Regions from separate parts of the Vibrio eleionomae genome, predicted to be linked through region 2. Evidence: predicted binding sites of a transcription regulator. Region 2 holds the regulator's gene; each other region holds the start of a gene.
What was found. The regulator MetJ, encoded in region 2, represses methionine synthesis genes. The targets are predictions, from matches to a motif close to TTAGACNTNTANANGTCTAA.

Region 1 (8,056 bases), on a different contig from region 2:
TTTTTGCATCTGGGTTTTCTTTCAGTGCTTGTTCAACTTTATCTATAGAGACAGGAGCTCCCCATTCATCATCAACAACAATTGGCTTTCCACCGCACCGCACGACATTTTCGCGCATACGCTCACCAAAGACCCCATTACGACAAATGATCACCTTATCCCCGGGTTCTACCATATTAACAAAACACGCCTCCATTCCCGCGCTTCCCGGAGCAGAGACAGCAATGGTAAATGCATTTTTTGTTTGAAAGGCATATTGAAGTAGTACTTTCAGTTCATCCATCATTCCGATAAACAGTGGATCTAAATGTCCTACGGTAGGTCGACTTAGTGCCTGTAATACTCTGTGTGAAATATCTGACGGTCCAGGTCCCATCAATATTCTTCTCGGTGGATAAAAGCTCTCGATTGACATGCTCCCTTCCTGTAGTGATTAAGTGCTCATTAAGGTTAGACAGTGATTTAAAATCCCGCCAAATATTCCTTTCCACTGCCTCACTAAGGTATGAAACTAAAAATAATGCATTGATTTGCCGATTATCAAAATATTCATGCAATTTACGATTGACATTCCACGCTCAAAAACGTTCAATGAAAAGGCAATCAAGCAGAAGAGGAGCACTACCCAGGTAGCTGTTTTGTGGAGCCACAACTCCAAGACAAAACATTGAGGGGGAGTAGTGCCGAGGTGAATCATAATGTGGTCATGATTTGTCGGGTGAATGGGCTGAATCCCTTCAACTGTCGTTAGTTCTATCTAACGAAGAGCTTCTGAGGTAATAACCTTCCTTAAGTTACACCTCTACTTTGCTCTTAGCATCCTCTCTTAAAATAACCATCTATATTAGATATTGAGCAATACCGATAAAAACAAGCTATTGATATACAAGAATATACACACAAAATGGCATAATAACTCATCGGTGTGAGTGATGTTCAATGCTCATATCTCATTAGATACGGTTTAGGACACTGGCTGGGTATATCAGCCTAACATTATCATTTAGGAAGTATTGGGAGAATCTATCGTGAGCGCATTTAATGTGGCTAAGTTTGGCGGAACCAGTGTAGCGGACTTCGCTGCGATGAGTCGTTGTTCAGCTATTATTGAAAACAACCCTCAAACTAAACTGGTCGTAAGCAGTGCATGTTCAGGAGTCACTAACCTGCTTGTCGAACTAGCAAATGGCATTGCAGAACCAGAACAACGTGCGCAAATAATTACGCAAATTGCAGAGATTCACCACACGATTATTGACCAATTAGCTGAACCTACTCAGGTAGAAAAAGACGTTCATGCTATTTTAGATGTAGTAAAAAGCTGCGCTGAAGCCGCGTCTTTCCAATCGAGCAAAAAATTGACCGACCATTTAGTTGCTTGTGGCGAACTTATGTCCACTCACATTCTGGCTCAATTGATGCGAGAACGCGGTGTAAATGCTGTACGCTTTGATATTCGTGATGTACTTCGTACTGATGATAATTACGGTAAGGCAGAGCCTCAATTAAATGAGATTAGCGCATTAGCTCAAGAGAAGCTCACCCCACTCTGCCAACAACATGTCGTAATTACTCAAGGCTTTATCGGCTCTGACGAACAAGGCATAACCACTACATTAGGACGCGGTGGTAGTGACTATTCCGCGGCACTAATTGCAGAAGCCGTACAAGCTTCTGGTCTAGAAATCTGGACTGATGTTCCAGGGATCTACAGCACCGACCCTCGTATTGCTCCTCATGCTAAACCAATTCCAGAAATCAGTTTTAGTGAAGCATCTGAGATGGCTAACTTTGGTGCTAAAATACTGCACCCGTCAACATTATTACCCGCTCTCCGCGACGGTATCCCTGTGTTTGTGGGATCGTCAAAAGAACCAGAAAAAGGTGGTACTTGGATCCGCCAAGAAGTTGAAAGCGCTCCCCAATTCCGAGCATTAGCATTACGTTCAAACCAAACCATGGTAACGCTGCACAGTGCAAACATGTTCCAAACCTACGGTTTCTTAGCCAAAGTATTTGAAATTCTTGCTAAACATAAAATTTCAGTTGATTTGATTACTACTTCAGAAATCAGTGTCTCGTTAACCCTCGATAAAACCGACACTTCTGGTGGTTCACCAGAACTACCTCAAGCGGTTAAAGATGAATTACAAGATTTATGTACTGTAAAAGTAGAGCATGATTTAAGTCTAGTAGCGCTAATCGGTAACCAAATGGAAAACCGAGGCTATGCAAAACAAGTCTTTGGGGTGTTAGATAATTTCAACCTACGAATGATCTGTTATGGCGCAAGTGATCATAACCTTTGCTTCTTAGTCGACTCTTCTTCAGCTAAAGAAGTCATTCAGCACCTACACGCTGAACTATTTGAATAAAGAATTAAATAAAAAGCTAAATTAAATAAAACAACAACGAGAGTGTAAAAAGGCCATCGCTATAACGATGGCCTTTGTTTTATGCAAAGTACTAACTAACCATTAATATTCGGTCCTAACCACTTCTCTGCTTCAAGTAGGTCCCAACCTTTGCGTTCTGCGTAACTTGCAACTTGATCGGCTTGAATTTGAGCCACGGCAAAATAACGTGAGTCAGGATGAGAGAAATACCAACCAGAGACTGAAGCTCCAGGATACATTGCATAACTGGAGGTCAATTGCATACCAATCGCCTCTTCAACATTCAGTAACTCCCATATCTGACCTTTCTCGGTATGTTCCGGACAGGCAGCGTAGCCTGGAGCAGGGCGAATACCCTGATATTTTTCCCGAATAAGGTCATCATTAGACAACGCTTCATCAGGAGCATAACCCCAAAGATCTTTACGAACCACCTGATGTAAATACTCGGCAAATGCTTCCGCTAAACGGTCTGCTACAGCTTGAACCATGATGGCATTATAATCGTCACCTTGTGCTTTAAATTCATCAGCAAGTTCACGCTCATTGATCCCTCCCGTTACCGCAAATGCGCCAATCCAATCTTCTTTACCACTTTCTTTTGGCGCTACATAATCAGATAAGCAGTAGTTAGGACCTTTAGGTTTCAATGTTTGTTGCCGTAGATGATGCAAAATATGGCTCACGTCGCTACGATTTTCATCCGCATATACTTCAATGTCATCACCGATACAAGCGGCTGGAAATAAACCGCAAATTCCTGATGCAGTCAGTAAACCTTCAGCTTCAATACGATCTAACCATTCATTTGCGTCGTGGAATAGACGTTTTGCTTCTTCTCCCACTTCCTCATGTTCAAAAATCGCTGGGTATTTACCCATTAATGACCATGTCATGAAAAATGGTGTCCAATCGATATATTGGCGTAAGGTATTCACCGACATATTTTCGAAGACATGAATGCCAGGTTTAGCCGGCTTAGGCGGAGTATATGAATCCCAGTCGAGAGCGACCTTATTGGCTCTTGCCTCTTCTAAAGTCACTGGTCGCGATTTGGGCTTTTTGCGAGCATGCTGCTCACGGGTGCGTTCGTAATCGGCATCCAACCTTTCAACAAACGCAGGACGTTGCTCATCAGAAAGCAATGCAGCGCAAACACCAACAGCTCGAGATGCATTATTCACATACACTACAGGGTTATGGTAATTTTGCTCAATTTTGACTGCGGTATGCGCTTTAGACGTTGTAGCACCACCAATCAGTAATGGCACTTCATATCCCAAACGCTCCATCTCTTTAGCAACATGGACCATTTCATCTAAAGATGGTGTGATAAGACCTGACAATCCGATAATGTCGACATTTTCTTCTTGAGCGACTTTCAAAATTTTCTCACAAGGGACCATGACACCAAGGTCGATAATTTCAAAGTTATTACATTGCAGCACCACACCAACGATATTTTTACCGATATCGTGTACATCACCTTTCACAGTCGCTAACAGAATTTTACCGTTACTCGAACCCTGCTGTTTTTCCGCGTTAATATAAGGCTCTAAATGAGCAACAGCCTGCTTCATTACACGCGCTGATTTTACGACTTGAGGAAGGAACATTTTTCCTTCACCAAAGAGATCACCAACAACATTCATGCCGTCCATTAACGGACCTTCGATCACTTCCAACGGTTTTGCTGCATTGATGCGAGCTTCTTCCGTATCTGCAACGATAAACTCTGTGATACCTTTAACCAATGCATGTTCGAGGCGTTTCGCTACTGGCCAAGTACGCCATTCATGAGCGGAAGCATCTTCTTCTTTCCCCACAGCATTAGAGCGGTACTCTTCTGCGATTTCTAACAAGCGCTCAGTCCCATCATCACGACGGTTTAAAATAACATCTTCAACAGCTTCTCGCAGTTTATCAGGCACATTGTCATAGACTTCTAACTGGCCAGCATTAACAATCCCCATATCCATACCATTTTTAAAACAATGGTAGAGAAATACCGCGTGAATCGCTTCACGCACATAATTATTACCGCGGAAAGAGAACGAAACGTTTGATACCCCACCAGAAATCATGGCATATGGAAGATCTCGTTTAATATCGGCGACAGCATTAATAAAATCGAGCGCGTAGTTATTATGCTCATCAATACCAGTCGCAACTGCAAAGATATTGGGGTCAAAAATAATATCTTCTGGAGGGAATCCTATTTGATCAACCAAAATACGATAAGCCCGAGTACAAATTTGTAACTTACGCTCACGAGTATCCGCTTGCCCTACTTCATCAAAAGCCATCACAATTACAGCAGCACCATAGCGGCGCACCGTTTTCGCATGCTCGATGAATTTTTCTTCCCCTTCTTTTAGAGAAATAGAGTTAACGATGCCTTTGCCTTGAATACATTTCAGGCCCGCTTCAATAACCTCCCACTTAGAGGAGTCCACCATGATAGGCACTTTGGATATTTCTGGCTCTGACGCACAAAGATTGAGGAAGCGCACCATGCATGCTTCAGCATCCAACATCCCTTCATCCATGTTGATATCAATGATTTGTGCACCATTTTCAACCTGTTGACGCGCAACATCTAGGGCCTCATCGTAGAGTTCTTCTTTGATTAACCGTTTAAAGCGAGCAGAACCCGTAACATTGGTTCTTTCGCCAACGTTAAGAAAGAGCGTTTCTTTAGCTATATTGAGCGGTTCTAAACCAGATAAACGACATTCAACAGCCATATCGGGTAATGGGCGGGGAGGAACACCTTCAACCACTTGAGCCATCTGACGAATATGTTCTGGAGTCGTACCACAACAGCCCCCCACTAAGTTAAGAAAACCCGCTTTAGCCCATTCACCAATATGCTTCGCCATATCTTCTGGAGATAAGTCATATTCACCAAACGCGTTAGGTAGTCCGGCGTTAGGATGTGCTGAAACAAATGTCTCAGAAATACGCGACATTTCCCCCAAATACTGCCGTAATTCGTCCGGTCCTAATGCGCAGTTCAAACCAAAGGATAGAGGCGTGACATGGCGCATAGAGTTGTAAAACGCTTCTGTAGTTTGACCCGATAAAGTACGGCCAGAGGCATCAGTAATAGTGCCGGAAATCATGATAGGAAGGTCGACGCCTAACTGTTCGAACGTCACTTCAACGGCATAAGCACACGCTTTTGCATTTAAGGTATCGAATATGGTTTCAATTAGGATGAGATCTGCTCCGCCTTTGATAAGGGCAGTAGCCGATTCAGAATACGCCTCAACTAATTGATCAAACGAAACATTACGAAATCCTGGGTCATTCACGTCAGGAGAGATAGAGCATGTTCGGTTGGTAGGACCGAGAACTCCCGCGACATAACGCGGTTTTTCTGGTGTTTTTCGGGTCCACTCATCAGCGGCTTCGCGAGCCAGTTTTGCTGCTGAAAAATTGATCTCTTCGCTCAAAGATTGCATGTCATAGTCAGCCATTGCAATCGTCGTGGCATTAAATGTATTAGTTTCAAGAATATCAGCGCCAGCTTCTAAGTAGGCACAATGGATTTCCTTGATCAAATGAGGCTGACTGAGTACGAGTAGATCATTATTACCTTTCAGATCACAATGCCAATCAGCAAACCGATCTCCTCGGTAATCTTCCTCTTCCAGCTTATAACTTTGAATCATAGTCCCCATACCGCCATCAATTAGCAGTATGCGTTGTTTTAATTGTTGTTCTATTTGATGTCGTATTTTACTACCCACAATACAGCCCCATTCCTTACGCTTAATTTGCATCCTACCATAACTCATATGGAAATCTAGACGTCTAAAAACAAAAATCCTTAAGAAATATAGTGATTAGACATTCAACAAAAAGTGTTTGCTATTTATTCACCATCGAACGACAATTTCCGTTCATTGTTTGTTACATAAGTGAAGAAAATGTCAGTCTATTACACACTTTGTTTTCTCTCTGCCGCTGCAATGTTGATTGCTTTTTTCAATAGCAAGATCGGAAAAATGCAAACAACAATTGCCATCACGGCGGGTTCAATGCTGCTTTCCTTACTCATTCTAGTTGCTGGTCAAAATAATTGGTTTAACCTCACCCAAATCGCCAGACAAACTATGACTAGTATTAACTTCGAGGATTTTTTACTTAAAGGAATATTGGGTTTTCTTTTATTTGCCGGTGGATTAGGAATCAAACTCCCCAATCTCAAGGATCAAAAATGGGAAATTGCCGTTTTAGCACTCGGAGCCACTATTTTTTCAACCTTTTTTATTGGCTTTGGACTTTACTGGCTTTGTCAGCTCGTAGGGATAAATCTGCAATTAGTTTATTGCATGCTATTCGGAGCACTTATCTCACCCACAGACCCGATAGCTGTTCTAGCCATTGTGAAAAAACTCAACGCCCCAAAAAGGATCTCTACTCAAATTGAAGGGGAATCACTATTTAATGATGGGTTTGGCTTGGTTATTTTTGTGACTATTTTCACTATTGCTTTTGGATCACAAGCTCCAACTATCGGAAGTGTGGCAGGACTATTCATTCATGAAGCGATAGGCGGCATTATCTATGGTTTTGTATTGGGTTTAATTTTTCACTACCTCATCAGTGCCACTAACGACCACTCAATGGAGCTGCTTTTAACCATCGGCGTTCCGACTGCAGGTTTCGTATTTGCCGATATCATCCATGTATCCGGACCATTAGCAATGGTCGTGTCAGGCATCATGATTGGTAATTGGACGAGATTTATCGGTTTCTCTAAAGAGAGTGAAGAACACCTAGATCACTTTTGGGAATTGGTGGATGAATTTCTAAATGGTGTGCTATTTTTGTTAATCGGTATGTCAATGTTGCTATTCAAATTTCATGAAGAAGATTGGATAGTAATGGCAATTGCTATTCCATTAGTTCTTTTGGGTCGCTATACCAGTGTTGCGGTTCCATACATCGGCTTTAAACGCTATAGAACCTATAACCCATGGTCGATTCGCATTCTAACTTGGGGAGGTTTACGCGGTGGGCTAGCGTTAGCAATGGCACTTTCCATCCCTTCAGGGATCATGGTGATTCCAGACAAACTCATCGACGTGAAAGAATTAATTCTAGTCATGACCTATGCCGTTGTCGTGTTCTCCATTTTAATCCAGGGTTCAACCATTACTCCTATGATTGAAAAGGCAAAAATGGAGGAAAAAAACATGGCCTCGAATACAGAGGAAGAAACCCCAGAGAACGCCCGCTAACCCCAAATTAAAAGGAGCGACTAGCGCTCCTTTTTTATATGCCAATTACAGCAAATCATTTAACGCGATACCCACACCAATTCTTTGAGTATGAACGTTATAATCAATTAAACTTTCACCATAACCATTAAAATACTGAACATACGCACGTAAATTACGATGAATTGGATAACTCCAAGTTAACTCTAGAGCAGCGCGGTTGTGCTTCTCTAAGTTATTACGAAACATAAAGCTATAGCGTTGCTCACCCACACCATACAAGCCTGTTAATTCAAAGTTACCCATATAATGCGTAATATCAGGATTATCATCGCCAGTCGCATCTGTTGGGCTACTTTTTTCACTCTCAGGTATACGCCACCATACTTTTGTACTTAGAGCTAATGGGCCTTTATCAAATATCATAGA
Region 2 (8,056 bases):
ATTAGCCACAAGAATTCAATAATTGACAATTTGGTCCACATGTTAATTCAGTTTACGTATAGAAAACAAACGAAAAGCTAAGGTAGCGCATAAAAATGCGCTACCTAATCAATTTTAGAGTATGTCGTATTGAATTAACCACAGCATCAGATCACTTGTCAGCACTACACAACTCGTGGTGGCGCAGCACTTTCTCGTACGATTAATTTGGTTTCAAGCAAACGAGAACCAGCCTGCACATCATGACCACGTAATAATTCCAACATCATCAACATTGCTTGGCGACCAATTTCATATCGCGGCTGTGAGATCGTCGTCAGTGGTGGATCACAATATTCAGCAAACTGAATATCATCAAAGCCCACAACGGATAAATCTTGAGGAACACGCAAACCGAGACGTTTAGCTTCTTGGATAGCACCGATTGCCATCGTGTCGTTGTGACAAAAAATCGCGGTTGGCGGCTCAGGCAGTGCCAATAACTGTTTCACCGCTTTTACGCCATCTTTAAAGGAAAAATCGCCTTTAAAACAATACGTAGGATTCATCGTAATCCCCGCTCGACGTAATGCTTGCTGATAACCTTGATGGCGGAATGAAGACAGCGCCGCCTGATCGGGGCCAGCAATTTCAGCTACTCGCTTGTGTCCCATTTGGGTCAAGTAGTTCACAGCCTCAAAAGCGGAAGTTAAATTGTCGATGTGAACCGTAGGTAACTCTAGTTCAGGCGCAAATTCACATGCCATCACCATCGGCGGCAAGTTCTTTTGTTCTGGTTTACTCACATCAAATGGTAAATCCGTTCCAAGGAGTAACATACCGTCGGCTTGCTTGGTAAATACGAGATTGACGAATGAGTTCTCTCGTTTCTTTTGCTGGCCACTATCGCCTAATAGTACAAGATATCCATGCTCCATGGCTGCATCTTCGATGCCACGAATGATCTCAGTAAAATAGGGATCACAAATATCTGGTACGATGGTGACGATCGTTTTCGATTCGTTACGGCGCAGATTTCTAGCTAAAGAATTGGGAGAATAGCCCGCTTCTAAGACTGCTTCTTCAACTCGTTTACGAGTAGAAGAAGAGACTTTCTCTGGATTCATCAAGGCACGGGATACCGTTGCCGTTGACACTCCAGCAAGCTGGGCAACATCCTTCATTGTCGCCATATAAATAACCCTCTTTCTCTATCCTGGACAGTGCAAACGCACTTTTCTTATCGTTATCGTTTACCCACATCGTCCTAAAAGCGAGGCTGACATATAAGGCATCACAATAATGGATACACCTTGCTTAATATGCGAATGCATGGGCTCAAAAACAACTCAGCAGCCCCAACGGCCACTGAAGGAATACTTTACTTAAGTCTAATGAACTACTAATGAGTAGGTTACGCTTAGATTAACAAATTTTACACTATTAGCGTGAATTCCATCACGTTTAATTGTTTCCATCCCTTTAAGGTTAGCAAACAATCTTGATTTTTCATGAAAGATCTTGCGGTTCAATGTCTAAAGTCCACCTAATCTTGTTAGCAATAGGTAGCATATTGATAGCAGGACGAGCACTGATCAACCATTTTTGCATCATTGAGCGTGTTTGCGTCTGAATCAGTAACTGCCAACGAAACTTTCCTGCCCTTTTTGCTAATGGAGCTGGCGTTGGGCCTAACACCAAACAGGTATCATCAAATATCGGATTACTTTCTAAGGTATGGCGCACTTGACGTAAGAAATCTTCGACCTGCTGCGAATTATTCGCTTCTGCTCTTAATAACGTCAAAAATGTATACGGCGGTAACATCGCTAACTTACGTTCCGCTAAGGCACTTTGCGCAAAGTGATTGTAATCTTTGGTTAATAGAGCCTGGAGCAACGCATGTTCCGGATGGTGGGTCTGTAAATAAACTTCACCCGGCTTACTCGCCCTTCCTGCTCGTCCTGCTACCTGAGTAAACAACTGGGCAAAACGCTCGGCTGCGCGAAAATCGCTGCTATACAACGACCCATCCACATCTAACAGAGCAACCATAGTAACATCCGGGAAATGATGCCCTTTCGCGAGCATTTGAGTACCAATCAAAATTTTATATTCGCCATTACGAATTGCCGTAAGAGCACTTTCTAAGCTTCCCTTACGTCTTGTGCTATCGCGATCGATACGGATTGTCTTATATTCAGGAAAAAGTTCAGCTAATTGATTCTCTAACTGCTCCGTTCCCACCCCGACAGTAACTAGGTGAGTGGATCCACAACTTTGACATTGATGAATCACAGGTCTTTGAGAACCGCAGTGATGGCACCGCATTTCATGGCTATTCTGATGATAGGTGTAATAAGCGTCACACCTTTGGCAGTCAGCAATCCAACCACACTCATGGCACATCAAAGCAGGAGAAAATCCGCGCCGGTTGAGAAATAACAGAACTTGGTTGCCCGCTTGAAGATGACGACGCATTTGCGCAATTAACGGTGCAGATAAACCACTTTCTAAATACAGCCCCTTCACATCCAAAACATGGTTCGTCGTCGGTGTTGAGAGTCCCGCGCGCTGAGTTAATTGTAAATGATGATATTTACCGGTTAACGCGTTATGGAGAGTTTCTAACGCTGGTGTTGCAGAGCCTAAAATAATTGGGATATTTTCTTTCGCAGCCCTCATCACCGCAACATCACGAGCATGATAGCGCAAACTGTCTTGCTGCTTGTAGGAAGCATCATGCTCCTCATCCACAATAATAATGCCGAGATCAGCAAAAGGCGTGAGTAACGCAGAGCGTGTACCGATAACTATCCCAGCCGCTTTATCACGAGCACTCAGCCATGCATTTAAGCGCTCGGTATCATTGAGTCCCGAGTGAATCACACTGACTGGAACATTAAATCGGCGTTTAAAGCGATTAATGGTTTGTGGTGTTAAACCGATTTCAGGCACGAGTACTAACGCCTGACGCCCTTTATCGAGCACAGGTTTAATCATATTCAGATACACTTCGGTTTTACCTGAGCCCGTCACCCCTTGTAGTAGATAACAGCCAAATCCCGGCTGTGAGTTTACTGAAGCAATCGCCACAGCCTGCTCTTGGTTCAACTTAGGTTTATCAACATCCGCTTCTATATGCTTTGGCCAAGCTTTAATTTTAGGTTGGCGCTCTTGCATTTCGATCCAACCTTTTTTTTCTACAGCTTTTAACGTCGCTGAAGAAAACTCTTCTTCCACTAACGTTTGGTGAGACACTGGCTCATTTTCTAAGCGATACATTAAACGGGCCTGTTGCACTGCTCGTTTATCAAACCCCACCATGAGTTGATTACGACCGATCTCCGTTAATCGCCATTCTCGAAGAGCAGCAAAATTAGCCTCTTTCCCTTTACGCAACAATGTTGGCATTGCGTTCGCCAAAGTGTCACCGAGAGGATGTTGATAAAATTGGCTACACCACTGTAATAAACCAAATAGAGGATCGGGCCACATAGGCTGGGTATCTAGAACGGCCTTGATTGGTTTTAACTGCTCACGAGGAAAATCGGACTCGTTGACCAACGCAGTGACAATACCCACTAATGTTTGGCGCCCAAATGGCACAGAAACACGCCCACCAATGATAGGAAATAGATGCGGTGGAACCACATAGTCAAACTGTTTATCAAGTGGAACGGGTAATGCCACTCGGGCAATCGATGGGCGCATAGTTGTTAGGTCTGGAATTGCGAATCACAGCGCACAGTCTAATAGATGCAGACTACAAATTCGACTATCTATCCTATACTTAATGAGTAAAGGCTAATTCCCTGAACCAGCCACCTCCCATTAAACCATAAAAATGGCGAAAATAGCGGCAAAATGAGTTGATCCGAGAGTGATGATTCTTTATTATATCGCGCCTTACAAGGTAGCTGCTTACTAATAGCAGTTATTTTGCACTTTATCATTAACAATACGTGTGGTGTCCAACATCGATTTGGATAGCGACACGGCCTAATTTGAGGTTATCCCATGAAAACTGGTATCCACCCAGAATACAAAGAAGTAACTGCAAACTGTTCTTGCGGCAACACTTTCGTTTTCAAATCAACTCTAGACAAAGACACTCTTCATCTAGACGTTTGTGACAAATGTCACCCATTCTACTCTGGTAAACAACGTATCGTTGATACCGGTGGTCGTGTTGATCGCTTCAACAAACGTTTCGGTACTCTATCTAGCAAAAAATAATTGCTTTCAGATATTGAACGAATTAGAAAAGGGCGCTTTTAGCGTCCTTTTTGTTTATATCCCCCCACATAACCTCAAGATTCAGAGCGCCATCAACAAACACAAATCAGGCCCACACCGGCTGGGAATCGGCTTATTGCTAGCGATATAAATCATCTAACTTTTTATAACCTGATATAAGAAGAAATTATAAAAAAGAACTTTCCTCCTTTCGCGCAAACCTTTGCCTTATTTTATCTGGTCTTATCTCTCTATTTTCTGCGAAAAAGTAGTCATTTTGCCGCTATGCAGCGTCAAATTACTGCTTTAGAATGGTCGGCTTTTCTACAAACAATAACAGAGAACAGCTATGTCCAATGACAATCAACAGGAACTGACTGCAGAAGAACAGTTTCGCCAAAAAGCCCTTGATTACCACGCAATACCAACTCCAGGTAAAATTGCGATCTCTTTGACTAAACCTGCGGACTCTGCTGAAGACTTATCTCTAGCTTATAGCCCAGGTGTTGCAGAGCCAGTGCGTGAAATCGCGCAAAACGTAGAAAACGTTTACAAATACACAGGTAAAGGTAACACCGTTGCCGTTATCTCAAACGGTACCGCAATCCTAGGCCTAGGTAACTTAGGTCCGCTTGCCTCTAAACCAGTAATGGAAGGTAAGGCGCTACTATTCAAACGCTTTGCTGGTATCGACTCTATCGACATCGAAGTAAAACACCGCACTATCGACGAGTTCGTTGATACGGTTGCTAACATTGCGGATACATTCGGCGGCATCAACCTAGAAGACATTAAAGCACCTGATTGTTTCGAAATCGAACGTCGCTTGATTGAACGTTGTGATGTGCCAGTATTCCACGATGACCAACACGGTACAGCAATCGTAACCGCAGCAGGTATGCTGAACGCTATCGAACTTCAAGGTAAAAAACTTGAAGAATGTACCATCGTTTGTCTTGGCGCTGGTGCTGCAGCGGTTGCATGTATGGAATTGCTTATCCAATGCGGTGCAATGCGTGAAAAAATCTACATGTTAGACCGTAAAGGTGTAATTCATACTCGTCGTAGCGACATCAATGAACACAAACAGCGCTTTGCGAGCAACACAGACAAACGCACTCTGACTGATGTTATTGAAGGTGCGGATCTATTCCTTGGTGTATCAGGTCCTAACCTGCTTACAGAAGAACAGATCAAGCTGATGGCTGATAAACCAGTTATCTTTGCATGTTCTAACCCAGATCCAGAAATCAAACCTGAATTAGCTCAAACAGCTCGTCCAGACATGATTATGGGCACAGGTCGTAGTGACTACCCTAACCAGGTTAACAACGTATTATGTTTCCCATTTATTTTCCGCGGCGCTCTAGATGTTCGCGCGAGAGAAATCAACATTGAAATGAAATTGGCTGCGGTTGAAGCAATTCGCTCATTAGCAAAAGAAGACGTTCCTGCAAACGTACTAAAAGCAGCGGGTGTTGAATCACTGAGCTTTGGTCCTGATTACATCATTCCAAAACCAATGGATGCACGCCTACTTCCTCGTGTTGCTCGCGCAGTGGCTCAAGCTGCAGTAGACTCAGGTGTTGCTCGTATCGAGCTACCAGCAGGTTACATGGAAGACTAAGGTCTGACTAATAAGCAATATTGAGTAATGCTTATCCCTAAATGCAAAAGCCCCCAACCTTGGTTGGGGGCTTTTTACTTTTAATGACGCGAATGTGCAAACGTCATTAACAATAGTAATACGACTTAGTCATCAAATGATTCAAATTCGATGCCCATTGCAGTCATTAGCTCTTTGGCTTCAACAGGAATGTCATCTGGGCGATCTTTTCGCAAATCTTCATCGGTCGGCAAAGGCTGACCAGTGTACGCATGCAAAAACGCTTCACACAGAAGTTCACTGTTAGTAGCATGACGTAAATTATTGATTTGGCGGCGAGTACGCTCATCAGTCAACACTTTAAGTACTTTAAGAGGAATAGATACGGTAATTTTTTTTACTTGTTCACTCTTCTTACCATGTTCTGCATAAGGGCTAATATAATCGCCGTTCCAGTCTGCCATTGCGCACCTTCGTTAAACTAATTTCACTAATGAATATTAAAGACCCCAATTTTAGCGGGATTTACTGCCATAAGCAAAGACATATAGACGTCTAGAAGTGTTGACGTCTTCTTTTTTCAACAGTAAAGTGTGAGGCTATGCATCATATATCGTTATCTGTGGTTTAGATCGTCAGATATGATAAACGCAACAAACATAGAGTCACACAGGAAAGGAAACACTTATGACCACTCGCAAACCCGCTACCGTGGCGGTTCGTACTGGTATTGAATCCGATACCCAGTATCACGCTGTTGTTCCACCCATTTATCTATCCACTAACTACGGCTTTCCTGCGTTTGGCGAAGTGCCAAACTATGACTATACCCGCTCAGGTAACCCAAACCGTAACTTATTGGAAGAAGCACTCTCAAAACTCGAATGTGGTGTAGGCGCGACGATTACCAACTGCGGTACTTCAGCTCTAAACCTTTGGGTTTCTGCGTTTATCGGTCCTGATGATATCATCATCGCTCCACACGACTGTTATGGTGGTACTTACCGCTTATTCAATACTCGTGCGCAAAAAGGCGATTTTAAAGTACTGTTTGTTGATCAATCAGATGAAAAAGCGTTTGCCGACGCATTAGCGCAAAAGCCAAAATTGATTCTACTAGAAACCCCATCTAACCCACTGGTTCGTGTGATTGATATCGAAAAAGTGTGCCAGCAAGCAAAACAAATTGGTGCCCTTGTCGCTGTCGACAATACCTTTTTGACACCTGTGTACCAAAAGCCTCTAACGCTCGGTGCTGACTTCGTTATCCATTCAACTACTAAATACATTAACGGTCACTCCGATGTTATTGGCGGTGTCGTGATCAGTAAAGATGCCGAGCATGCAGAAAAAATTGCTTGGTGGGGTAACTGTATCGGCGCAACTGGTACACCGTTTGATAGTTATATGACACTACGCGGTCTGCGTACTCTGCCGGCTCGTATGCGTCAGCACGAAGAAAGCTCTCAACAAATTTTGAATTACTTGCTTAAACAAGAGCTAGTAAAAGTGGTTTATCACCCTAGCCTGCCAAATCACCCAGGACATGATATTGCGAAAAAACAACAGTCCGGTTTTGGCTCAATGCTAAGCTTTGAAGTCAATGGCTCTTACGAACAATTAAAACTATTTGTAAGTTCATTAGAATTGTTCTCTCTCGCTGAATCGCTTGGCGGTGTTGAAAGTTTAATTTGCCACCCGGCGACAATGACTCACCGTGCTATGGGTGAAAAAGCATTGGCAGAGGCTGGGGTTTCAATCTTATTACTGCGTGTATCAGTCGGTTTGGAAGATCCAGAAGATTTGATCGCCGATTTAGACCAAGCCTTCAATAAGGCCAAGGAGATCCGTTAATGACTACCCAACGCCAGTTGCATAAATTTGGTGGTAGTAGCCTAGCAGACGCTGAATGCTATCAGCGTGTTGCTCATATTTTGAAGGAATATTCACAAGACAACGATTTAATCGTTGTCTCTGCGGCAGGGAAAACCACTAACCGTCTTATCACGTTTGTCGATGCCCTCAATAAAGATGGTCGGTTAGCACATGAAACTTTACAGTCGCTTCGTCAGTATCAATCGGAATTAATTGACGGTTTACTTGAAGGTGAACAAGCGGACCATCTACAAACTGAACTTAGTGCAGAATGTAGCGCTTTAGGCGAACTCACAGCACCACTTACCACTGCGCAACGAGCTGCTGTTCTCGGACATGGTGAACGCTGGTCAGTTC
Region 3 (8,056 bases), on a different contig from region 2:
AGGCATGGTGCGTTCCATGTTATCTGAATCACTCCGCGCCGTTATTGCGCAGAAGCTATTAAAAAAAGCGGGAGGAGGCCGTGTTGCTTGTCACGAGGTGATGCTTGGTACTCCTGCTATTCGTAATTTAATCCGCGAAGACAAGGTGGCACAGATGGTATCCATTATCCAAACAGGTGCCTCACATGGGATGCAAACGATGGAGCAGCATGCACGTAAGTTAGTGTCTCAAGGTTTGGTCGATTTGGCAGAAGTACAAAGTAAAATAGAAACGGAGATGGGCAGTTTTTAGTTATCGGATTACGTCTTCGCGCTCTCTCAATAATCCTAGTTGATGGATTTAAGGACAATGCGTTATGTTTCTCGAACAGTGTTTAAGTGGAATGCTTACCCGGAAAGCATCTGATTTGTATATCACGGTGGGGGCTCCCGTTCTTTATCGGGTAAATGGTGAACTGCAAGGTGATGGTGAAAAGCTTACGTTTTCCGAAGTGAATAATCTCCTCAACCGGATGATGGATTCAGAGCAAGTGGAAGATTTTCATCATACTCACGAAGCGAATTTTGCCATAGTCAGAGACAGTGGGCGGTTTCGGGTGAGCGCTTTTTTTCAGCGTGAGTTACCTGGCGCCGTTATACGCCGTATTGAAACGACCATTCCGAGCTTTGAAGAATTGCAATTGCCCGATTTACTTAAAGACCTGGCCATGAAAAAACGTGGTTTAGTGCTGGTGGTAGGCTCGACAGGGTCTGGTAAATCGACCTCCATGGCCGCTATGGTTGGCTACCGAAATCAACATTCGTCTGGGCACATTCTTACGGTGGAAGATCCGATTGAATTTGTGCATGAACACGCCGGTTGTATTGTAACGCAACGGGAAGTAGGGCTTGATACGGATAGCTATGAAGTCGCCTTGAAAAACTCACTGCGCCAAGCGCCTGATATGATCCTTATCGGAGAAATTCGCTCTCGAGAAACGATGGAATATGCGATGAATTTTGCTGAAACAGGTCACCTCTGTATGGCAACGTTGCATGCGAATAACGCTAACCAAGCATTAGAACGCATTTTGCATTTAGTGCCCAAAGAACAAAAAGATCAGTTTCTATTTGATTTGTCGATGAACCTTCGTGGAGTGATTGGCCAGCAGCTGGTTCGAGATAAAGAGGGCAGTGGACGCCATGCCGCGTTTGAAATTTTACTCAATACTCCACGAGTCTCGGATTTAATTCGTCGTGGTGAACTGCATGAATTGAAAGAAACCATAGCCCGTTCAACAGAATCGGGTATGCAAACTTTTGATCAGTCGCTTTATCAACTAGTGGTTGATAATAAGATTTCTGAGCAAGATGCTATGCATTGTGCTGATTCTGCAAATGATTTACGGATTATGCTCAAGACAAAGCAGGGCAGTGGCTATGGCAGCAGCTCTTTAGCTGACGTCAAAATTGATATGGATTAGCCAGAGTTGCTTTTGTATTAGTTAATAAAAAAGGTGCTTAAAGCACTTTTTTTGATAGACAACTCTTATTCGCCCCACTGCGCTTCAAACCAGCTTTCGAGAATGACAACAGCTGATTGGCAGTCAATATTACCTTTACTTAGCGCTTTGTAACCACCAAAAGAAAACAGGTCAGCTTTCGCTTCCGCGGTAGATAATCGCTCATCATGTAACTCCACGGGCAAGCCAAAACGACCATGCAGTCGATTGGCAAACTTTTTCGCTCGTGGCGTAATGGCATCTAAGTCTTTACCCCGTAAATCTGTGGGTAACCCCACTACGAGTAAATTGGGCTGCCATTCTTTAATCAGCTTTTCGATATCATCCCAATTAGGAATCCCCTCTTTGGCTTTGATCGCTTTTAGCGGTGAAGCGGTACCGGTAATATCCTGACCAACGGCGCTTCCAATACTGCGAGTGCCAAAGTCGAATGCCATAATTGTTCGTGACATAGTGCTGCTCTATAACTGAATTCGGGATAAAAAGTGGTTAAGCATGGCCAGCTTGGCTGGACAAATGTGCTGGACTAATCCCTAATCGAGCAATGGCTTTGTTCCACTTTTCACTAACCGGCGTATTAAAGATTAATTCCGCATCAGCTTCAATGGTTAGCCATGAATTTTCTGCTAATTCTGTTTCTAACTGCCCTGCATCCCAACCTGAATATCCTAATGCAACGATATATCCAGTAGGCTCAGCATCCGTCCCTAATACCGTCAAAATATCTTTTGAAGTGGTCACTGCGATATCATCGGTCATGTTGACACTTGATTCATAGTGATCGTGGGGGCGATGCAGAATAAACCCCCGATCTTCAGATACCGGGCCACCGTTCAAAATAGGTTTATTCAGACTCTCTGTATGAGACTGAGGGTAAGCCGATTCCACTTCAACTTGTTGAAGCATGCCACCGACGGTGACATCGATTGGTGCATTGATGATAAGCCCCATCGCGCCTTCTTCATTATGTTCGCAGATATATACCACGCTGTTTTTGAAGTAAGGATCTTTCATGCTTGGCATGGCGACAAGAAAATGATTGGTCAAATTCATCATATTCTAATCCTCTCGCGTTCAGGAGCTTGGCGCTCCTATTTAGCTAATGCTTTTACGTGGCGTTCTACGGCATCCATCAGTTTACCGATAATCGAAACATCAAATGCTTTTTCGATTTCACGCACGCACGTTGGGCTTGTTACGTTAATTTCTGTTAGTTTGTCACCAATGACGTCAAGACCGACGAAAATCAGGCCTTTTTCTTTTAAGATTGGCGCCACTGTTTCGGCAATTTTGCGGTCCGTTTCGCTGATAGGACGAGCTTCACCGCGTCCCCCGGCTGCTAGGTTGCCACGTGTTTCACCTTCTGGTGGAATACGTGCTAAGCAGTAAGGCATTGGCTCACCATCAACAACCAAGATGCGTTTATCGCCGTTACTTACATCTGGAACAAAGCTTTGTGCCATACAGAAGTTTTTACCGTGATCAGTTAGCGTTTCAATGATAACCGATACGTTTGGATCGCTCTCTTTAACACGGAAGATAGATGCACCACCCATGCCATCAAGAGGTTTCAAAATCACATCACCATGCTTTTCTTTAAATGCTTTAATGGTTTCTGCTTTACGCGTCACAATGGTGTTCGGTGTTAATTCTGGGAACCAAGCTGTGAACAATTTCTCGTTGCAGTCACGTAGACTTTGAGGTTTGTTAACAATCAGAGTCCCTTCAGCTTCTGCTCTTTCTAGAATATACGTAGCGTAAATGTATTCAGTATCAAAAGGAGGATCTTTACGCATTAAAACGGCATCTAATTCAGACAGGCGAATGGTTTGCTCTGAATGAAATTGATACCAACCGTTTGGATCTTCTTGCACGGTAACAATTTTAGTATCAGCAAGAGCAACACCTTGATCTAAGTGTAGATCATTCATCTCGATATAATGGATCTCGTAGCCACGACGTTGTGCTTCTAGCATCATGGCAAAGCTAGTGTCTTTCTTGATGTTAATGGATGAGATAGGATCCATTACGATGCCGAGTTTAATCATTATTCTTCTCCATTAGCCTAAATCGCCAAAGCGAACTTGTAAGGCTGTTATAGCGGTTAAGGCGGCGGTCTCGGTGCGTAACACTCGAGGCCCTAACAGCGTTTCTTCAAATTGATATTGGCGAGTCATTTCAATCTCTTCAGCGGAAAGGCCGCCTTCAGGACCGATCAATAATCGCACTTTGGTTACCGGCTCTGGTAACGTATTGATGGAGTAGCGCGCGCGCGGATGTAAGTTGAGCTTTAACCCATCGCTGTGTTCTGCACACCACTCTTCAAGAGACATAATTGGTCGAATTTCTGGTACACGATTGCGGCCGCTCTGTTCACAAGCGCCAATAGCGATTTTTTGCCACTGTTGTAATTTTTTCTCAAAGCGCTTGGCATCAAGCTTAACGCCACAGCGTTCAGAAATCAGCGGAGTAATCACATTTACCCCTAATTCAACTGACTTTTGAATGGTGAATTCCATCTTATCGCCGCGAGAAACGACTTGGCCTAAATGTAAATCGAGAGGGGACTCACAGCCATTTTCGACTCGCTCTGAGATATCAACGAGCACGCGTTTCTTCCCTGATTCGATAATAATGGCCGGAAACTCAGCACCGCTTCCATCAAAAAGAAGGACTTCTTGTCCTTCTTGCATACGAAGTACTCGGCCAATGTGGCCTGCGGCATCTTCGCTTAATGTTACTGTGCCTAGATGTTCAATCGTTTCCGGGTGATAAATACGGGGAATGCGCATGCATGAGTCCTGACAAATATGTTTTCTACTAGCGTCTAACATGGATGCTTTACAGCAAAAAAACAAGGGCAAATGCCCTTGTTACGCTGAGTTTTTCGTTGCAATTCTTTGTGTTGTCGAGAGATAGGACTATTTGTGGCACTGACCTTCAACAAACGGGTTATGATTTCCTTGAATCGCTGCAATTTTTTGATCGCGTTGACATTCCCATGAGCTCACTGGGTAACGGTGGTCCCAAACATTCATCAACTGTCGTTGGGCTTTAGACAGTCTAAAATTATAGCGTTGGCTCATATAGAGATAAGTACGAGCGATGGGCCCGCGCGCTTGTTCTGGAGGCATTGCTTTACGCTGTTTAAAGTCGACCTGCATTGAACACTGACCATAAGTTACCCCTTCAACACCATTCCACTGACTAAAATTGTAATTGGAGCGATCGCCATTGACCTCGCCGATGGCCGGCGTGAGGTTGTGCATATCTGCTTCTATTTTTTTAAAGCCTTTATCATGTCGTTCACAATAACTTCTTCCACCCTTTTGCCAGCACAAACGCTGGTGGCCAAATTGCCACGCAGGAACAACGTGTTCCCACTCAATGCGGTGTGCTCGACGAGGTTGCTTGCGAACATGGTAACCGCAAGATTGTAAATTGGGTTCTCCTTTACGACCATGCCAAGTAATTGCGCAGCCGCAATAAAATGTCGTTGGGTGTGTCTTATACAACTTAACCGCTTGGGTTTTAGCCTGATAAAAACTGGTTGGAGCGTGAGCTGAGCTAAAAGAAGAGAAAACCATCATCATGATGGAGAGAATTAATGTTTTAAATTTGTTCATTACAAGACTGAAAAAAGTATGATTTTTTCAGTCTAACACTCAAAAATATGAAATCTATCGGTAACAGAAACGGATGATGAGAAAACACATAATACTGACATAAGGTTAGATATTTTGTTCTTAATCACAGGGGGTTAACTCAAACGTTTTCCCGTAAAGCGTATTTCTTGATGGCAATGTTGGCAGCGATACACTGCTTGACCACGTTGGATTTTATTATGACGACGGATTGAGAGTTGGTGATGTTGACAGGCGCAAGCATATTCAAAGGTTTTGCCTTGTACTGATAGCACGGAAAATTGATGGGTTGTATCCGGTGCTAAATGGAATACTTGCGTCATGACTGCTTGCCACTCTTTACCGTGCGGACGCACGCGGCCAAACAATTGGTAGGTGACAATATGAGCCACTTCATGTGGGATCACTTGCTCAAGAAAGGCAGTTTTATTTTCATTAAATAAAACGGGATTGAGCCGAACTTCATTAAGGTGCATGTAAGCTTTACCTGCCGCTTTACCACGTAGTTTATAGCTTAACGAGGGGGTAGGCAGAGCAGTAGAAAAATATTGATTTGCTTGTTCTGTACAGCGTTGTAGAACGCTTTGAGCTTGTTTGGTTAAGTCTGGGCCTATGGTAGGTTGAGTCATGCAGTGCTCTAACTTCGGGGGCATTTCTGCTTGGTATACTAATCGAGCTGGCAATATAAAAAAAGCCCTGACGGAGTCAGGGCCTTCTATTCATTTTCAATCTAGCTGCGACGGTTTATTTCAAACCTGCGAATTCACGCAATAGAGCCGCTTTATCGGTCGCTTCCCAAGGGAATTCTTCACGACCAAAGTGACCGTATGCTGCAGTCTTTTTGTAGATAGGTTGCAGTAGGCTTAACATTTCTTGCAGACCGTATGGACGTAAGTCGAAGAATTCACGTACTGCTTTAACAATCACGTCAGTTGATACTTTTTCAGTACCAAATGTTTCGACCATGATTGATGTTGGATCGGCAACACCGATTGCGTAAGAAAGTTGGATTTCACAGCGATCTGCAAGGCCAGCTGCAACGATGTTTTTCGCTACGTAACGTGCTGCGTATGCTGCGCTGCGGTCCACTTTTGATGGATCTTTACCAGAGAATGCGCCGCCACCGTGACGAGCTGCACCGCCGTAGGTATCAACGATAATTTTACGACCTGTTAGACCACAGTCACCCATTGGACCACCGATAACGAAACGACCGGTTGGGTTAATGAAGTATTTAGTTTCTTTGTCTAACCATTCAGTAGGAAGGATTGGTTTGATGATCTCTTCCATAACACCTTCACGAAGGTCAGCGGTTGAAACGCTGTCGGCGTGTTGAGTAGATAGAACGACGGCATCAATACCAACAATTTGGTTATTATCGTATTTGAAGGTTACTTGAGATTTAGCGTCTGGACGCAACCAAGGAAGTGTGCCGTTTTTACGAACTTCTGCTTGACGCTGCATTAGGCGGTGCGCGTAAGTAATTGGCGCAGGCATTAACACGCTAGTTTCGTTTGTTGCGTAACCGAACATGATACCTTGGTCACCAGCGCCCTGTTCTTTAGGATCTGATTTATCAACGCCTTGGTTGATATCTGGTGATTGTTTACCAATAGTGTTGAGAACAGCACAAGAGCCGGCGTCAAAGCCCATATCTGACCCTGTGTAACCAATTTCACGTACGGTTTCACGAGTGAGTTCTTCAATATCTACCCATGCTGAAGTTGTTACTTCGCCACCGACCATAACCATGCCGGTTTTTACATAAGTTTCGCAAGCAACACGTGCTTTTGGATCTTGTTCCAAAATAGCATCTAGGACCGCGTCTGAGATTTGGTCTGCGATTTTATCTGGATGGCCTTCTGATACAGATTCAGAAGTGAACAGGTGCTTAGCCATGATAACTCCAATATTTGTCAAATAAGAGTAGCTTCAAGACCGCGCTACTCCGCACTATCGATTAATATGTAGGCGTTTCTACATCTAGACGTCTATTCTAGGATCCCATAATCAAATTACAAGTTCTTTTTGTTATGAGAAATAAGTAAACGTTTGCAGATTGTCATATAGGCAAGGTGACTGGTGCTGAAAAACTGAGATAGCAACGGGCAAATAAAGCCTAAAAGGATTGCAAAAGGTTTGCAGTGTTACAGGGGCTTTGCGACAATGCAGAACACATTATTATGGATAATTTATTTCTGCTTTTTTAGGAGCTGACATGTCTTCTCGCAAACAACTCGCGAACGCAATTCGTGCATTAAGCATGGACGGAGTTCAACAAGCTAACTCTGGCCACCCTGGTGCACCTATGGGGATGGCAGACATCGCCGAAGTTCTATGGCGTAGTCACTTAAATCACAACCCTAAAAACCCTAACTGGGCCGATCGCGACCGTTTTGTTCTTTCAAACGGCCATGGTTCAATGCTGATTTATTCACTATTGCACCTTACTGGTTACGATCTCTCTATTGAAGACCTGAAAAATTTCCGTCAGCTTCACTCTAAAACACCAGGCCACCCTGAATACGGTTATGCGCCAGGTATTGAGACAACGACTGGACCGCTAGGTCAGGGGATCACCAACGCTGTTGGTATGGCATTAGCTGAAAAAGCGTTAGCTGCTCAGTTCAACAAAGAAAACCACGATATCGTTGACCACTACACTTATGCCTTTATGGGCGACGGTTGTATGATGGAAGGTATCTCTCATGAAGCGTGTTCACTAGCGGGAACACTAGGTCTTGGTAAACTGGTTGCTTTCTGGGATGACAACGGTATTTCTATTGATGGTGATGTAGAAGGCTGGTTCTCTGACGACACACCAAAACGTTTTGAAGCTTATGGCTGGCATGTTATTCCCGCGGTTGATGGCCATGATCCTGAAGCGATCAATGCAGCGATTGAAGCAGC
Region 4 (8,056 bases), on a different contig from region 2:
ATGACGATTGCTCGTTCACGTTTGCAAGCATTTAATCGGTTGTTGCCAGTGGGTGGCATATTAGGTGCCATGTTAGTGGCTTTATGCATCGTTCCATTTGCTTATCATTTGGAGCCGATTGAATTAAGCCAGTTAACTCATCAAGTACTGACGTACTTTGCGTTAATGGTTATCGGCATCATTATTTGGTGTTGGCACATTGTGGCTAGCAAACCTGTCGGTAAATTGCAGCTTGTGGTAGCACAAATTGTTTTGTTGATATCCATGTTCGGATTTGAGCGTCTATATCAAGTGGTATAACAGCACGATTGTGGAAAACTCACTGAATATTGCGCAGTGAGTTTTTTATTGCCCAATGATCCGCGTCACAATTTCATTGTGTGCCATGTTTTTTATAGAGGATAACTTTGCATTCTTTTGTCTATGCTTACTTTAATCACTAATTACACAATAAGAGTGTAAAGGAGAGGTAAGATGGAACTGAGCAATGTAAACCAATTTGATCCCCACATTTTGCTAGGTATTATCAACGAAAAGCTGCGGCTTGAATGCCACAGCTTGGATGATTTGGTGATTACCTATGAAATAGAGCCTACTCATTTAGTCGAAAAGCTAGAAGACTCAGGGTATCGTTATGACCCGCTTACCAATCAGTTTCGCTAGTCTATGGTTTAAGCGATCTTGATCCCTTCAAGGTGGCTCTTACATTGTTGACGAGCGGTAGAGAAGAACGCTTGAAGGTAGCGTTTATCTTTTTCGCTATTGCGTGTGGCGGCAAACAAGCGTCGCCACAACCCTTTACCGAGAGGTTTACTTGTAATTAAACCTTGGCGTGAAAATTCACTGATAGCCCAGTTTGGTAGGGCAGCAACGCCTAATCCAGCTGACACCATTTGCACCAGCATTAATGTGTTATCTGCTTGTTTCCAACGAGCGGGTTCGATACCTGCCGGTTGCAAAAAGTGTTTCACAACATCTAAGCGCTGCTTTTGGACCGGGTAAGTCAACATCGTTTGGCTGGCTAAATCCTCTGGAGTGATAAACTCTTTCTCCGCTAAAGGATGGGTAGTTGCAGTCACCAAGCGCATTTCAAAATCAAACAATGGTTCATAATGAACCTCTGAGCGAGGCAAAATATCTGAAGTAATTAATAAATCAAGCTCACCGGCAAGAAGTGCCGGAAGTGGTTCAAATCCAAAACCTGAAGAAAAATCGAGGGTAACAGAAGGCCATGCCACTTGATATTCTCTCAGCGCAGGCATGAGCCATTGGAAGCAAGAGTGACACTCAATAGCCATGTGCAAGCGCCCATTAATATCTTCTTTTAGACCCGCTAATTCATTCTCTGCTTTTGCCAACTTGGGTAAAACTTCATCGGCTAGATGCAACAGAATCTCACCTTCTGAAGTAAATTTAACTGGCCGAGTTTTACGCAAAAACAATTGGCCACCTATCCGCGACTCCAAATCTTTAATTTGATGTGATAGGGCTGATTGAGTGAGATGCAATGCAGTAGCGGTGGAAGTCAATGACCCCGTATCGCGCAACGAAACTAGAGTGCGTAAATGTTTGAGCTCTATCATGACATTCCTTTCTTCTTATTCGCTTTTTGTTATGTAACCAAGCAGAACCAACTTAGCGTTATAAACTAAACTTATTTTTCAGACTTGTAAACGTCTGGACGTCTATAGAATGAAATAATTATAATATCAAATACAATTACATGAATTATTTTAATAAACAAGTTGAATATTTGCCGTTTGCTCAAACAACGTCACAGAGAGATATTTTAGCCATCTAGACATCTTCAAGTAATAGTGAATGGGGATGCATTGCAGACAATGTAAAGGACAGACAGATGGCAACAACAACTCATATACTCGGTTACCCCCGTATTGGCGAAAAACGTGAACTCAAATTTGCATTAGAGCGTTATTGGCGTGGTGACATTGAACAATCTCAATTGCAGCAACTGGGCAGCGATATTCGCGCTCAGAACTGGTCACTGGAGCAAGATGCTGGGCTTGATTTTGCGACTGTAGGAGATTTTGCTTGGTATGACCATGTATTAACGACCTCCTTACTGCTTGGACACGTTCCCGCACGTCATCGTGATGGAAATAATAACTTAGATACCCTATTTAAGATTGCCCGCGGTCAATCACAGCATAACGCTTGCTGCCAAGGGCATGCGGCCTCTGATATGACTAAGTGGTTCAATACCAATTATCACTACATTGTTCCGGAATTCAGTGCTCAAGATGAATTTTCTGTAACGTGGGCACAGTTATTTGATGAAGTTCAAGAGGCGCAAAAGTTAGGACATAGCGTTAAACCCGTGTTACTCGGGCCATTAAGTTATCTCTATTTGGGTAAAGAAGTGGAGCAAGGTTTTGATCGTTTGACGTTGTTACCCAAATTACTGAAAGCTTATCAAGAGATTCTAAATAAGCTGGTCACACTAGGTGTGACGTGGGTACAAATTGATGAACCCATCTTGGCATTGGATCTCGACTCACGCTGGCTTACCAGTTTTCAACCCGCATACCAAGCATTGCAGTGCGATTTAAAACTGCTTTTAACCACGTATTTCGATAGTGTAACTGACGTCTTGGATAGCATTGTTGAACTGCCCGTGGCTGGATTACATATTGATGTTCAAGCCGCATCACAGCAATTAGAGCAAGTGGCGCAGGCAATACCTGAACATTGGGTGCTTTCTGTTGGGGCAATTAATGGCCGAAATGTATGGCGTGCCAATGTCTCTGAATGGTTAGAGCGCTTGCAACCATTAAAGCGTCAGTTTGGTCAACGACTATGGGTGGCATCTTCTTGCTCATTATTACATAGTCCGGTGAATCTTGAGCATGAAGCAAAATTCTCTCAGGAAGTTCGGAGTTGGTTTGCGTTTGCCAAACAAAAGGTGGCAGAAGTGGTGCTTTTGGGCCGTGCTTTAGATGGTGATGAACATGCGATCTCTCAGTGTAAAACTTATAGTCAACCAATTGAAAAGCGTAAATCTGCAGATTACGTGAATAAACCAGCGGTACAGCAGCGCTTGAACTCTATATCTGCAAACCTTGCTCAGCGCAGTGCCGCTTATCCAAAACGAGCCCACCATCAACAGGAAGCCATTGGATTACCATTGTTGCCGACTACGACCATTGGTTCGTTCCCCCAAACAGGAGAAATACGGAGTTTACGTAGTGATTTTCGAACTGGAAAACTAGCACAAGATGACTATATTACTGCCATTAAAGGTCATATTGAAGATGCGGTTAAACGACAAGAGGCATTAGGTTTAGATGTTTTGGTTCACGGTGAGCCGGAGCGTAATGATATGGTGGAATATTTCGCTGAATTACTCTCTGGGTTCCAAACGACTCAGTTCGGGTGGGTACAAAGTTATGGCTCGCGTTGTGTAAAACCTGCAATTGTGGTGGCTGATATTGAACGAGAACAACCCATGACCGTTGGTTGGTCTACCTATGCACAATCACTGACTGATAAACCAATGAAAGGTATGTTGACAGGTCCGGTGACGATTTTGTGTTGGACTTTCCCACGTGAAGATATTTCACGTAAAACCATTGCACAGCAGTTAGCGTTGGCATTGAGAGACGAAGTAAACGATTTACAGCAGGCCGGGATCGACATTATTCAAATTGATGAGCCTGCATTTCGTGAAGGCTTGCCTCTTAAACAGCGTGAGCATCAAGCGTATTTGGACTGGGCTGTAGAGGCGTTTCGTATCAGTGCTAGTGTGGCCAAGGCTGAAACACAAATTCATACCCACATGTGTTATAGCGAATTTAACGAGATTATTGAATCAGTAGCGGCAATGGATGCTGACGTTATTACTATTGAAACTTCTCGCTCCAATATGGAATTACTTAAAGCGTTCGAAGAGTTTAATTATCCAAATGGGATTGGTCCTGGCGTTTACGACATTCATTCACCTAATATACCGACTTCTGAATGGATAGAAGCTTTGCTGCGCAAAGCGGCAGAGAAAATACCAGTAGAGCGTTTGTGGGTGAATCCTGACTGTGGGCTCAAAACCCGTAATTGGTCAGAAGTAGATGCGTCATTAGCGAATATGATTACAGCAGCAAAAGTACTGCGAAAAGAGTGGCAATCTGAATAAACACCACGAATGAGTATGGCGATGACAGGTGGGGTGAGTTGATTTGCAAATTAAAATAGTGCCTGAAGAAGGTCATGTGGCATGATCTCGGGCACTATTTTCTAAGTAACAAATGTTAACAGATTCTAATCTGACTTGGCTCGTAGTAGCGCATCACAGGTATTTGTATTGATGACCTGATCAACCATTAACTTACCACGACTATTACGCATTTTGATGCGGTATGTGATGCCAGCAGTTAAGTTTTCAATAATTGTTTTGTCATGGCAAAACGCCATTTCACTACTACTTAGAACTTGTCTGATTGGTTTCGCACCTTCCGCATCCGTGTTGTATACCATCATCATTTCGATCATGGAGCCTTTCGAGTTCGCGCGTAAAATATGTAAAGGACCATATTCCAAAGGAAGCTCAGAGGAAAGCAAAGCGGCACGGTTTGTCGCTGCTATTTCTAGATTTTTCTGTTTTTCACTGTCGGCAGAGCTACACCCGGCTAACAGTGCAATACTGAGTGCTGCGACACCCAAGGTGCGTTTTTTCATATTAAAATACTTTTTTAAATGGTTTTACAATAGAACTAGCATAGACACCAGCTTCAACATAAGGATCGGCGTCAGCCCACGCTTTCGCTTCTTCTAAAGAAGCAAACTCAGCAATAACGGTGGAACCAGTAAAGCCTGCTTCACCCGGGTTCTCTGCATCAATCGCAGGCATTGGGCCAGCGGTTACCAAACGACCTTCATCTTGCAGGACTTGAAGACGGGCAAGGTGAGCAGGACGAACGCTCATGCGTTTCTCCAATGAGTTTTCAATATCTTGAGAAAAGATAACGTATAACATATTGATTTCCTTATATTGGTGCATTCCTTACTCGAGCATTCACACGGTAACAAATACGAGTCAGTGTCTTTAACTGTCTTAAGGCAGTTCAATGTACTGAAAGTTCTATCAATTTAAACCATTTGGATTAAATATCTGTGATCAGCTGCCGGCGTTTATTGGTCGAGGGCGGCCATTATCATCAATTGCGACATAGTGGAACGTTGCTTCACAAACTTGAAAGCGGTCACTAATGCCATCTTTTACGGGTTTGATCCACAGTTCAAGATTAATTGTCATCGATGTTCGGCCGATTTTAACACAATCGCCATAACAGCAGACAACATCTCCAACACTTACTGGCTTTTGAAACGTGATACTGGAGACAGAGACTGTCACAGTTCGGCCATTAGAGATTTCTTTTGCCAGAATTCCCCCCGCTAAATCGAGTTGAGACATAATCCAACCACCGAAAATATCACCATTTGCATTAGTGTCGGCTGGCATAGCAAGGGTACGAAGTAGTAATTGGCCTTTCGGGGAATTCACTTCTTGAGTCATTGTTTGATCCGCTATAAAAATAACAGCGACCATAATGGTCGCTGACAAGAGATTGGATTATAACAAAAAAAATCCGTTTGGTTCATCACCTAAACAAGGCTAATTAGGCGGCAATTGATGAGATTTATTTTGATTCTTTAGGCATATGTTTATAGATATAAAGTCCAGTAAACAAAGTGTAAACAAAGGTCGCTATTAACAGGCCAAACACTTTAAAATTGACCCAGACATCAAGCGGAAGTCGATAGGCAACATAGATATTGATGACCGCGCACACGCTGAAAAATACCACCCAAGCCCAGTTAATTTTGGCCCACACATGTTCTGGCAGAGTAAGCTCCTTGCCTAACATGCTTTTAATCGCTGACTTACCCATTAAATGGCTAATGGTCAATCCAGCAGCAAATACAACGTATAAGATGGTCACTTTCCATTTGATAAAATCGGCATCATGCAAAGCGATGGTCATACCGCCAAACACAGCGACTAAGGCAAAAGTAATTAATTGAATCTTTTCAATTTTTTTGTATATCAGATAGGTGACGGCTATTTGTACTGCGGTGGCGGCGATTAAGGCACCAGTGGCGACATAGATGTCGTAAAATTTAAACAGAGCAAAAAATATGATCAGTGGGATAAAGTCAATCAGTTGTTTCATCTATGTATACATCCAGTCATTACACTTTTGACAGTCTACCCAATTCGTTGGTTGAACTAAACAGTTATTTAGTTATTAACCTAGGGCCGTCCCTATTTTGAGAAGCTGCAATCGGGAAGAAGACGATATTGGATAATGAATATTGATAGTAGCTTAGTGAGGGAAAGATCAATGTCATCTCAATGAAAAAAGCCATCCGAAGATGGCTTTTTAGGATGCATGGCACCGCAGGCCGATTATGCTTGTTGCGTATCGTACTGTTTATCTGTGTTTTGTTCTGTTTCTTCGTCTTTAATTAGAGAATCAACAATAAGAGCACATGCCGCATCACCAGTAATGTTCAGTGCTGTACGAATCATGTCAAAGATACGGTCTAACGCAAACAATAGTGGCAAGCCTTCGATTGGAATACCTGCTGCAAGCAATACCGCAACGACTAAGAATGAAGGTCCAGGAACACCTGCTTGACCGACAGCACCTAATGTAGACGTTAGGATGATCGCGACGTAAGCCCCCATGGATAAATCGATATTAAACAGTTGCGCAAAGAAAATAGCGACTAAACCGTAGTAGATCGCATTACCTGACATGTTGATCGTTGCGCCAAGAGGTAACACGAAAGAAGCCGTAGAATTTCTTACACCAAGTTCGTTTTCACAAGTATCCATATTGACTGGTAGTGTTGCCATAGACGATGCTGTCGACAGCGCCACCGCTTGTGGTTTTTTCATTGCTGTGATGAATTTTTTCGCGGATGTTTTGGTAAACAATTGAATCATCAATGGGTAAGCAACAAAGCCGAAAATAAGAATCGCGGCAACGTATACCAAGAATAGTTTGATAACGACGGTAAGTGCACCGAAACCAAAAGTACCTACCGCTTCTGCCATTAGACCAAACACACCAAGTGGCGCAATGATCATGACTTTGTTAATCATCCATACAAAACAGTCAACGACTGTGTTCACGCCGTTAGTAATTGGCTCGCGACGTTCTTTGGGTTGTTGTGCAAGTGCTACACCGAAGAACAGGCAGAACACCAAAATTTGTAGAATGTTCGCATTATTCAATGATTGGAAAACGTTCGTTGGGATCATGCCCGTAATGGTTTGCCAAAAGGTTGGTAAATCGCCTTTGGCTGCATATTCGTTAGAGAACATGCCTTGAACACCTGAAATATCAATACCTAAGCCAGGTTTGAAAATGGCGCCCATCACAAGAGCAAGTGCAACGGCCGCTGCCGATGTTAAAGCGAAATAGAGCAAAGTGGTGACACCAACTTTACCGGCACTTGAGCTGTTACCTAGTCCTGCGGCGCCAGAAATTAGGGCCACTGCGACCAAAGGAATGACGAGCATTTTGATCAGGTTAATAAAAATAGTACCAAGTGGCGAAAAGATTGCCGCTTGTTCTCCCATTAGTCCACCAATTGCTGTACCGACAATCATGGCAATAACAACTTGGAAACCAATATTGGTCATGAGTGATTTGGCTTTAGACACGTCCCTATACCTCAGTAGTTTTGGATGCAAATAAAACAGCACATCAACAATAACCGCTCTGTTAGACGGAATGATTGAGTGTTGTGTATTCTTAACGAATTCTGTTTAAGTGTTAACTAATGCCATAAGTGCTTATTCAAACGACAAGCAAAGGGGAGCGGGAAGCTATTGGGGGGTATTAGCAAGGGGCCAGCCTTTGTAATAAGCAGACTTTGTCTCGTGAGAGCCAAAGTTCGCTAGCCTAATAAGCAATTCCGTTTCCTTAACACTTTTATACCCAAGTAACCTCAACAAGCTCATTTCTGTACCTAATAACAACGAAAGGCATTCTGTTATTGAGCTTGAGCTGTGCTTGTTAATGACGCTCTG

Region 1: metH (methionine synthase) is a predicted target of MetJ. The motif match lies at 6,200-6,219, and genes of this name have one in related genera.
Region 3: metK (methionine adenosyltransferase) is a predicted target of MetJ. The motif match lies at 7,122-7,141, and genes of this name have one in related genera.
Region 4: metE (5-methyltetrahydropteroyltriglutamate--homocysteine S-methyltransferase) is a predicted target of MetJ. The motif match lies at 1,670-1,689, and genes of this name have one in related genera.

What each region holds. Positions count from the first base shown of each region.
Region 1 covers NZ_WEKT01000078.1:9,747-17,802, forward strand. Annotated here, with positions in the region: gene F9817_RS22200 (pyridoxal-phosphate-dependent aminotransferase family protein) at 1-415, opposite strand, end outside; lysine riboswitch at 604-779, shown strand; gene lysC (lysine-sensitive aspartokinase 3) at 1,029-2,375, shown strand; gene metH (methionine synthase) at 2,471-6,151, opposite strand; gene F9817_RS22215 (cation:proton antiporter) at 6,332-7,648, shown strand; gene F9817_RS22220 (phospholipase A) at 7,694-8,056, opposite strand, start outside.
Region 2 covers NZ_WEKT01000004.1:37,937-45,992, reverse strand. Annotated here, with positions in the region: gene F9817_RS03440 (SPOR domain-containing protein) at 1-9, opposite strand, end outside; gene cytR (DNA-binding transcriptional regulator CytR) at 165-1,178, opposite strand; gene priA (primosomal protein N') at 1,489-3,693, opposite strand; gene rpmE (50S ribosomal protein L31) at 4,000-4,218, shown strand; gene F9817_RS03420 (malic enzyme-like NAD(P)-binding protein) at 4,568-5,845, shown strand; gene metJ (met regulon transcriptional regulator MetJ) at 5,971-6,288, opposite strand; gene F9817_RS03410 (O-succinylhomoserine (thiol)-lyase) at 6,512-7,678, shown strand; gene F9817_RS03405 (bifunctional aspartate kinase/homoserine dehydrogenase II) at 7,678-8,056, shown strand, end outside.
Region 3 covers NZ_WEKT01000006.1:81,633-89,688, reverse strand. Annotated here, with positions in the region: gene F9817_RS05650 (type IV pilus twitching motility protein PilT) at 1-292, shown strand, start outside; gene F9817_RS05645 (PilT/PilU family type 4a pilus ATPase) at 357-1,463, shown strand; gene ruvX (Holliday junction resolvase RuvX) at 1,529-1,954, opposite strand; gene F9817_RS05635 (YqgE/AlgH family protein) at 1,992-2,555, opposite strand; gene gshB (glutathione synthase) at 2,594-3,550, opposite strand; gene rsmE (16S rRNA (uracil(1498)-N(3))-methyltransferase) at 3,563-4,294, opposite strand; gene F9817_RS05620 (endonuclease) at 4,424-5,095, opposite strand; gene F9817_RS05615 (SprT family zinc-dependent metalloprotease) at 5,263-5,775, opposite strand; gene metK (methionine adenosyltransferase) at 5,891-7,045, opposite strand; gene tkt (transketolase) at 7,365-8,056, shown strand, end outside.
Region 4 covers NZ_WEKT01000016.1:3,643-11,698, forward strand. Annotated here, with positions in the region: gene F9817_RS10635 (hypothetical protein) at 1-300, shown strand, start outside; gene F9817_RS10640 (DUF4250 domain-containing protein) at 475-663, shown strand; gene metR (HTH-type transcriptional regulator MetR) at 672-1,583, opposite strand; gene metE (5-methyltetrahydropteroyltriglutamate--homocysteine S-methyltransferase) at 1,859-4,147, shown strand; gene F9817_RS10655 (GspS/AspS pilotin family protein) at 4,273-4,689, opposite strand; gene F9817_RS10660 (YciI family protein) at 4,691-4,987, opposite strand; gene yciA (acyl-CoA thioester hydrolase YciA) at 5,129-5,527, opposite strand; gene F9817_RS10670 (septation protein A) at 5,652-6,185, opposite strand; gene F9817_RS10675 (dicarboxylate/amino acid:cation symporter) at 6,422-7,666, opposite strand.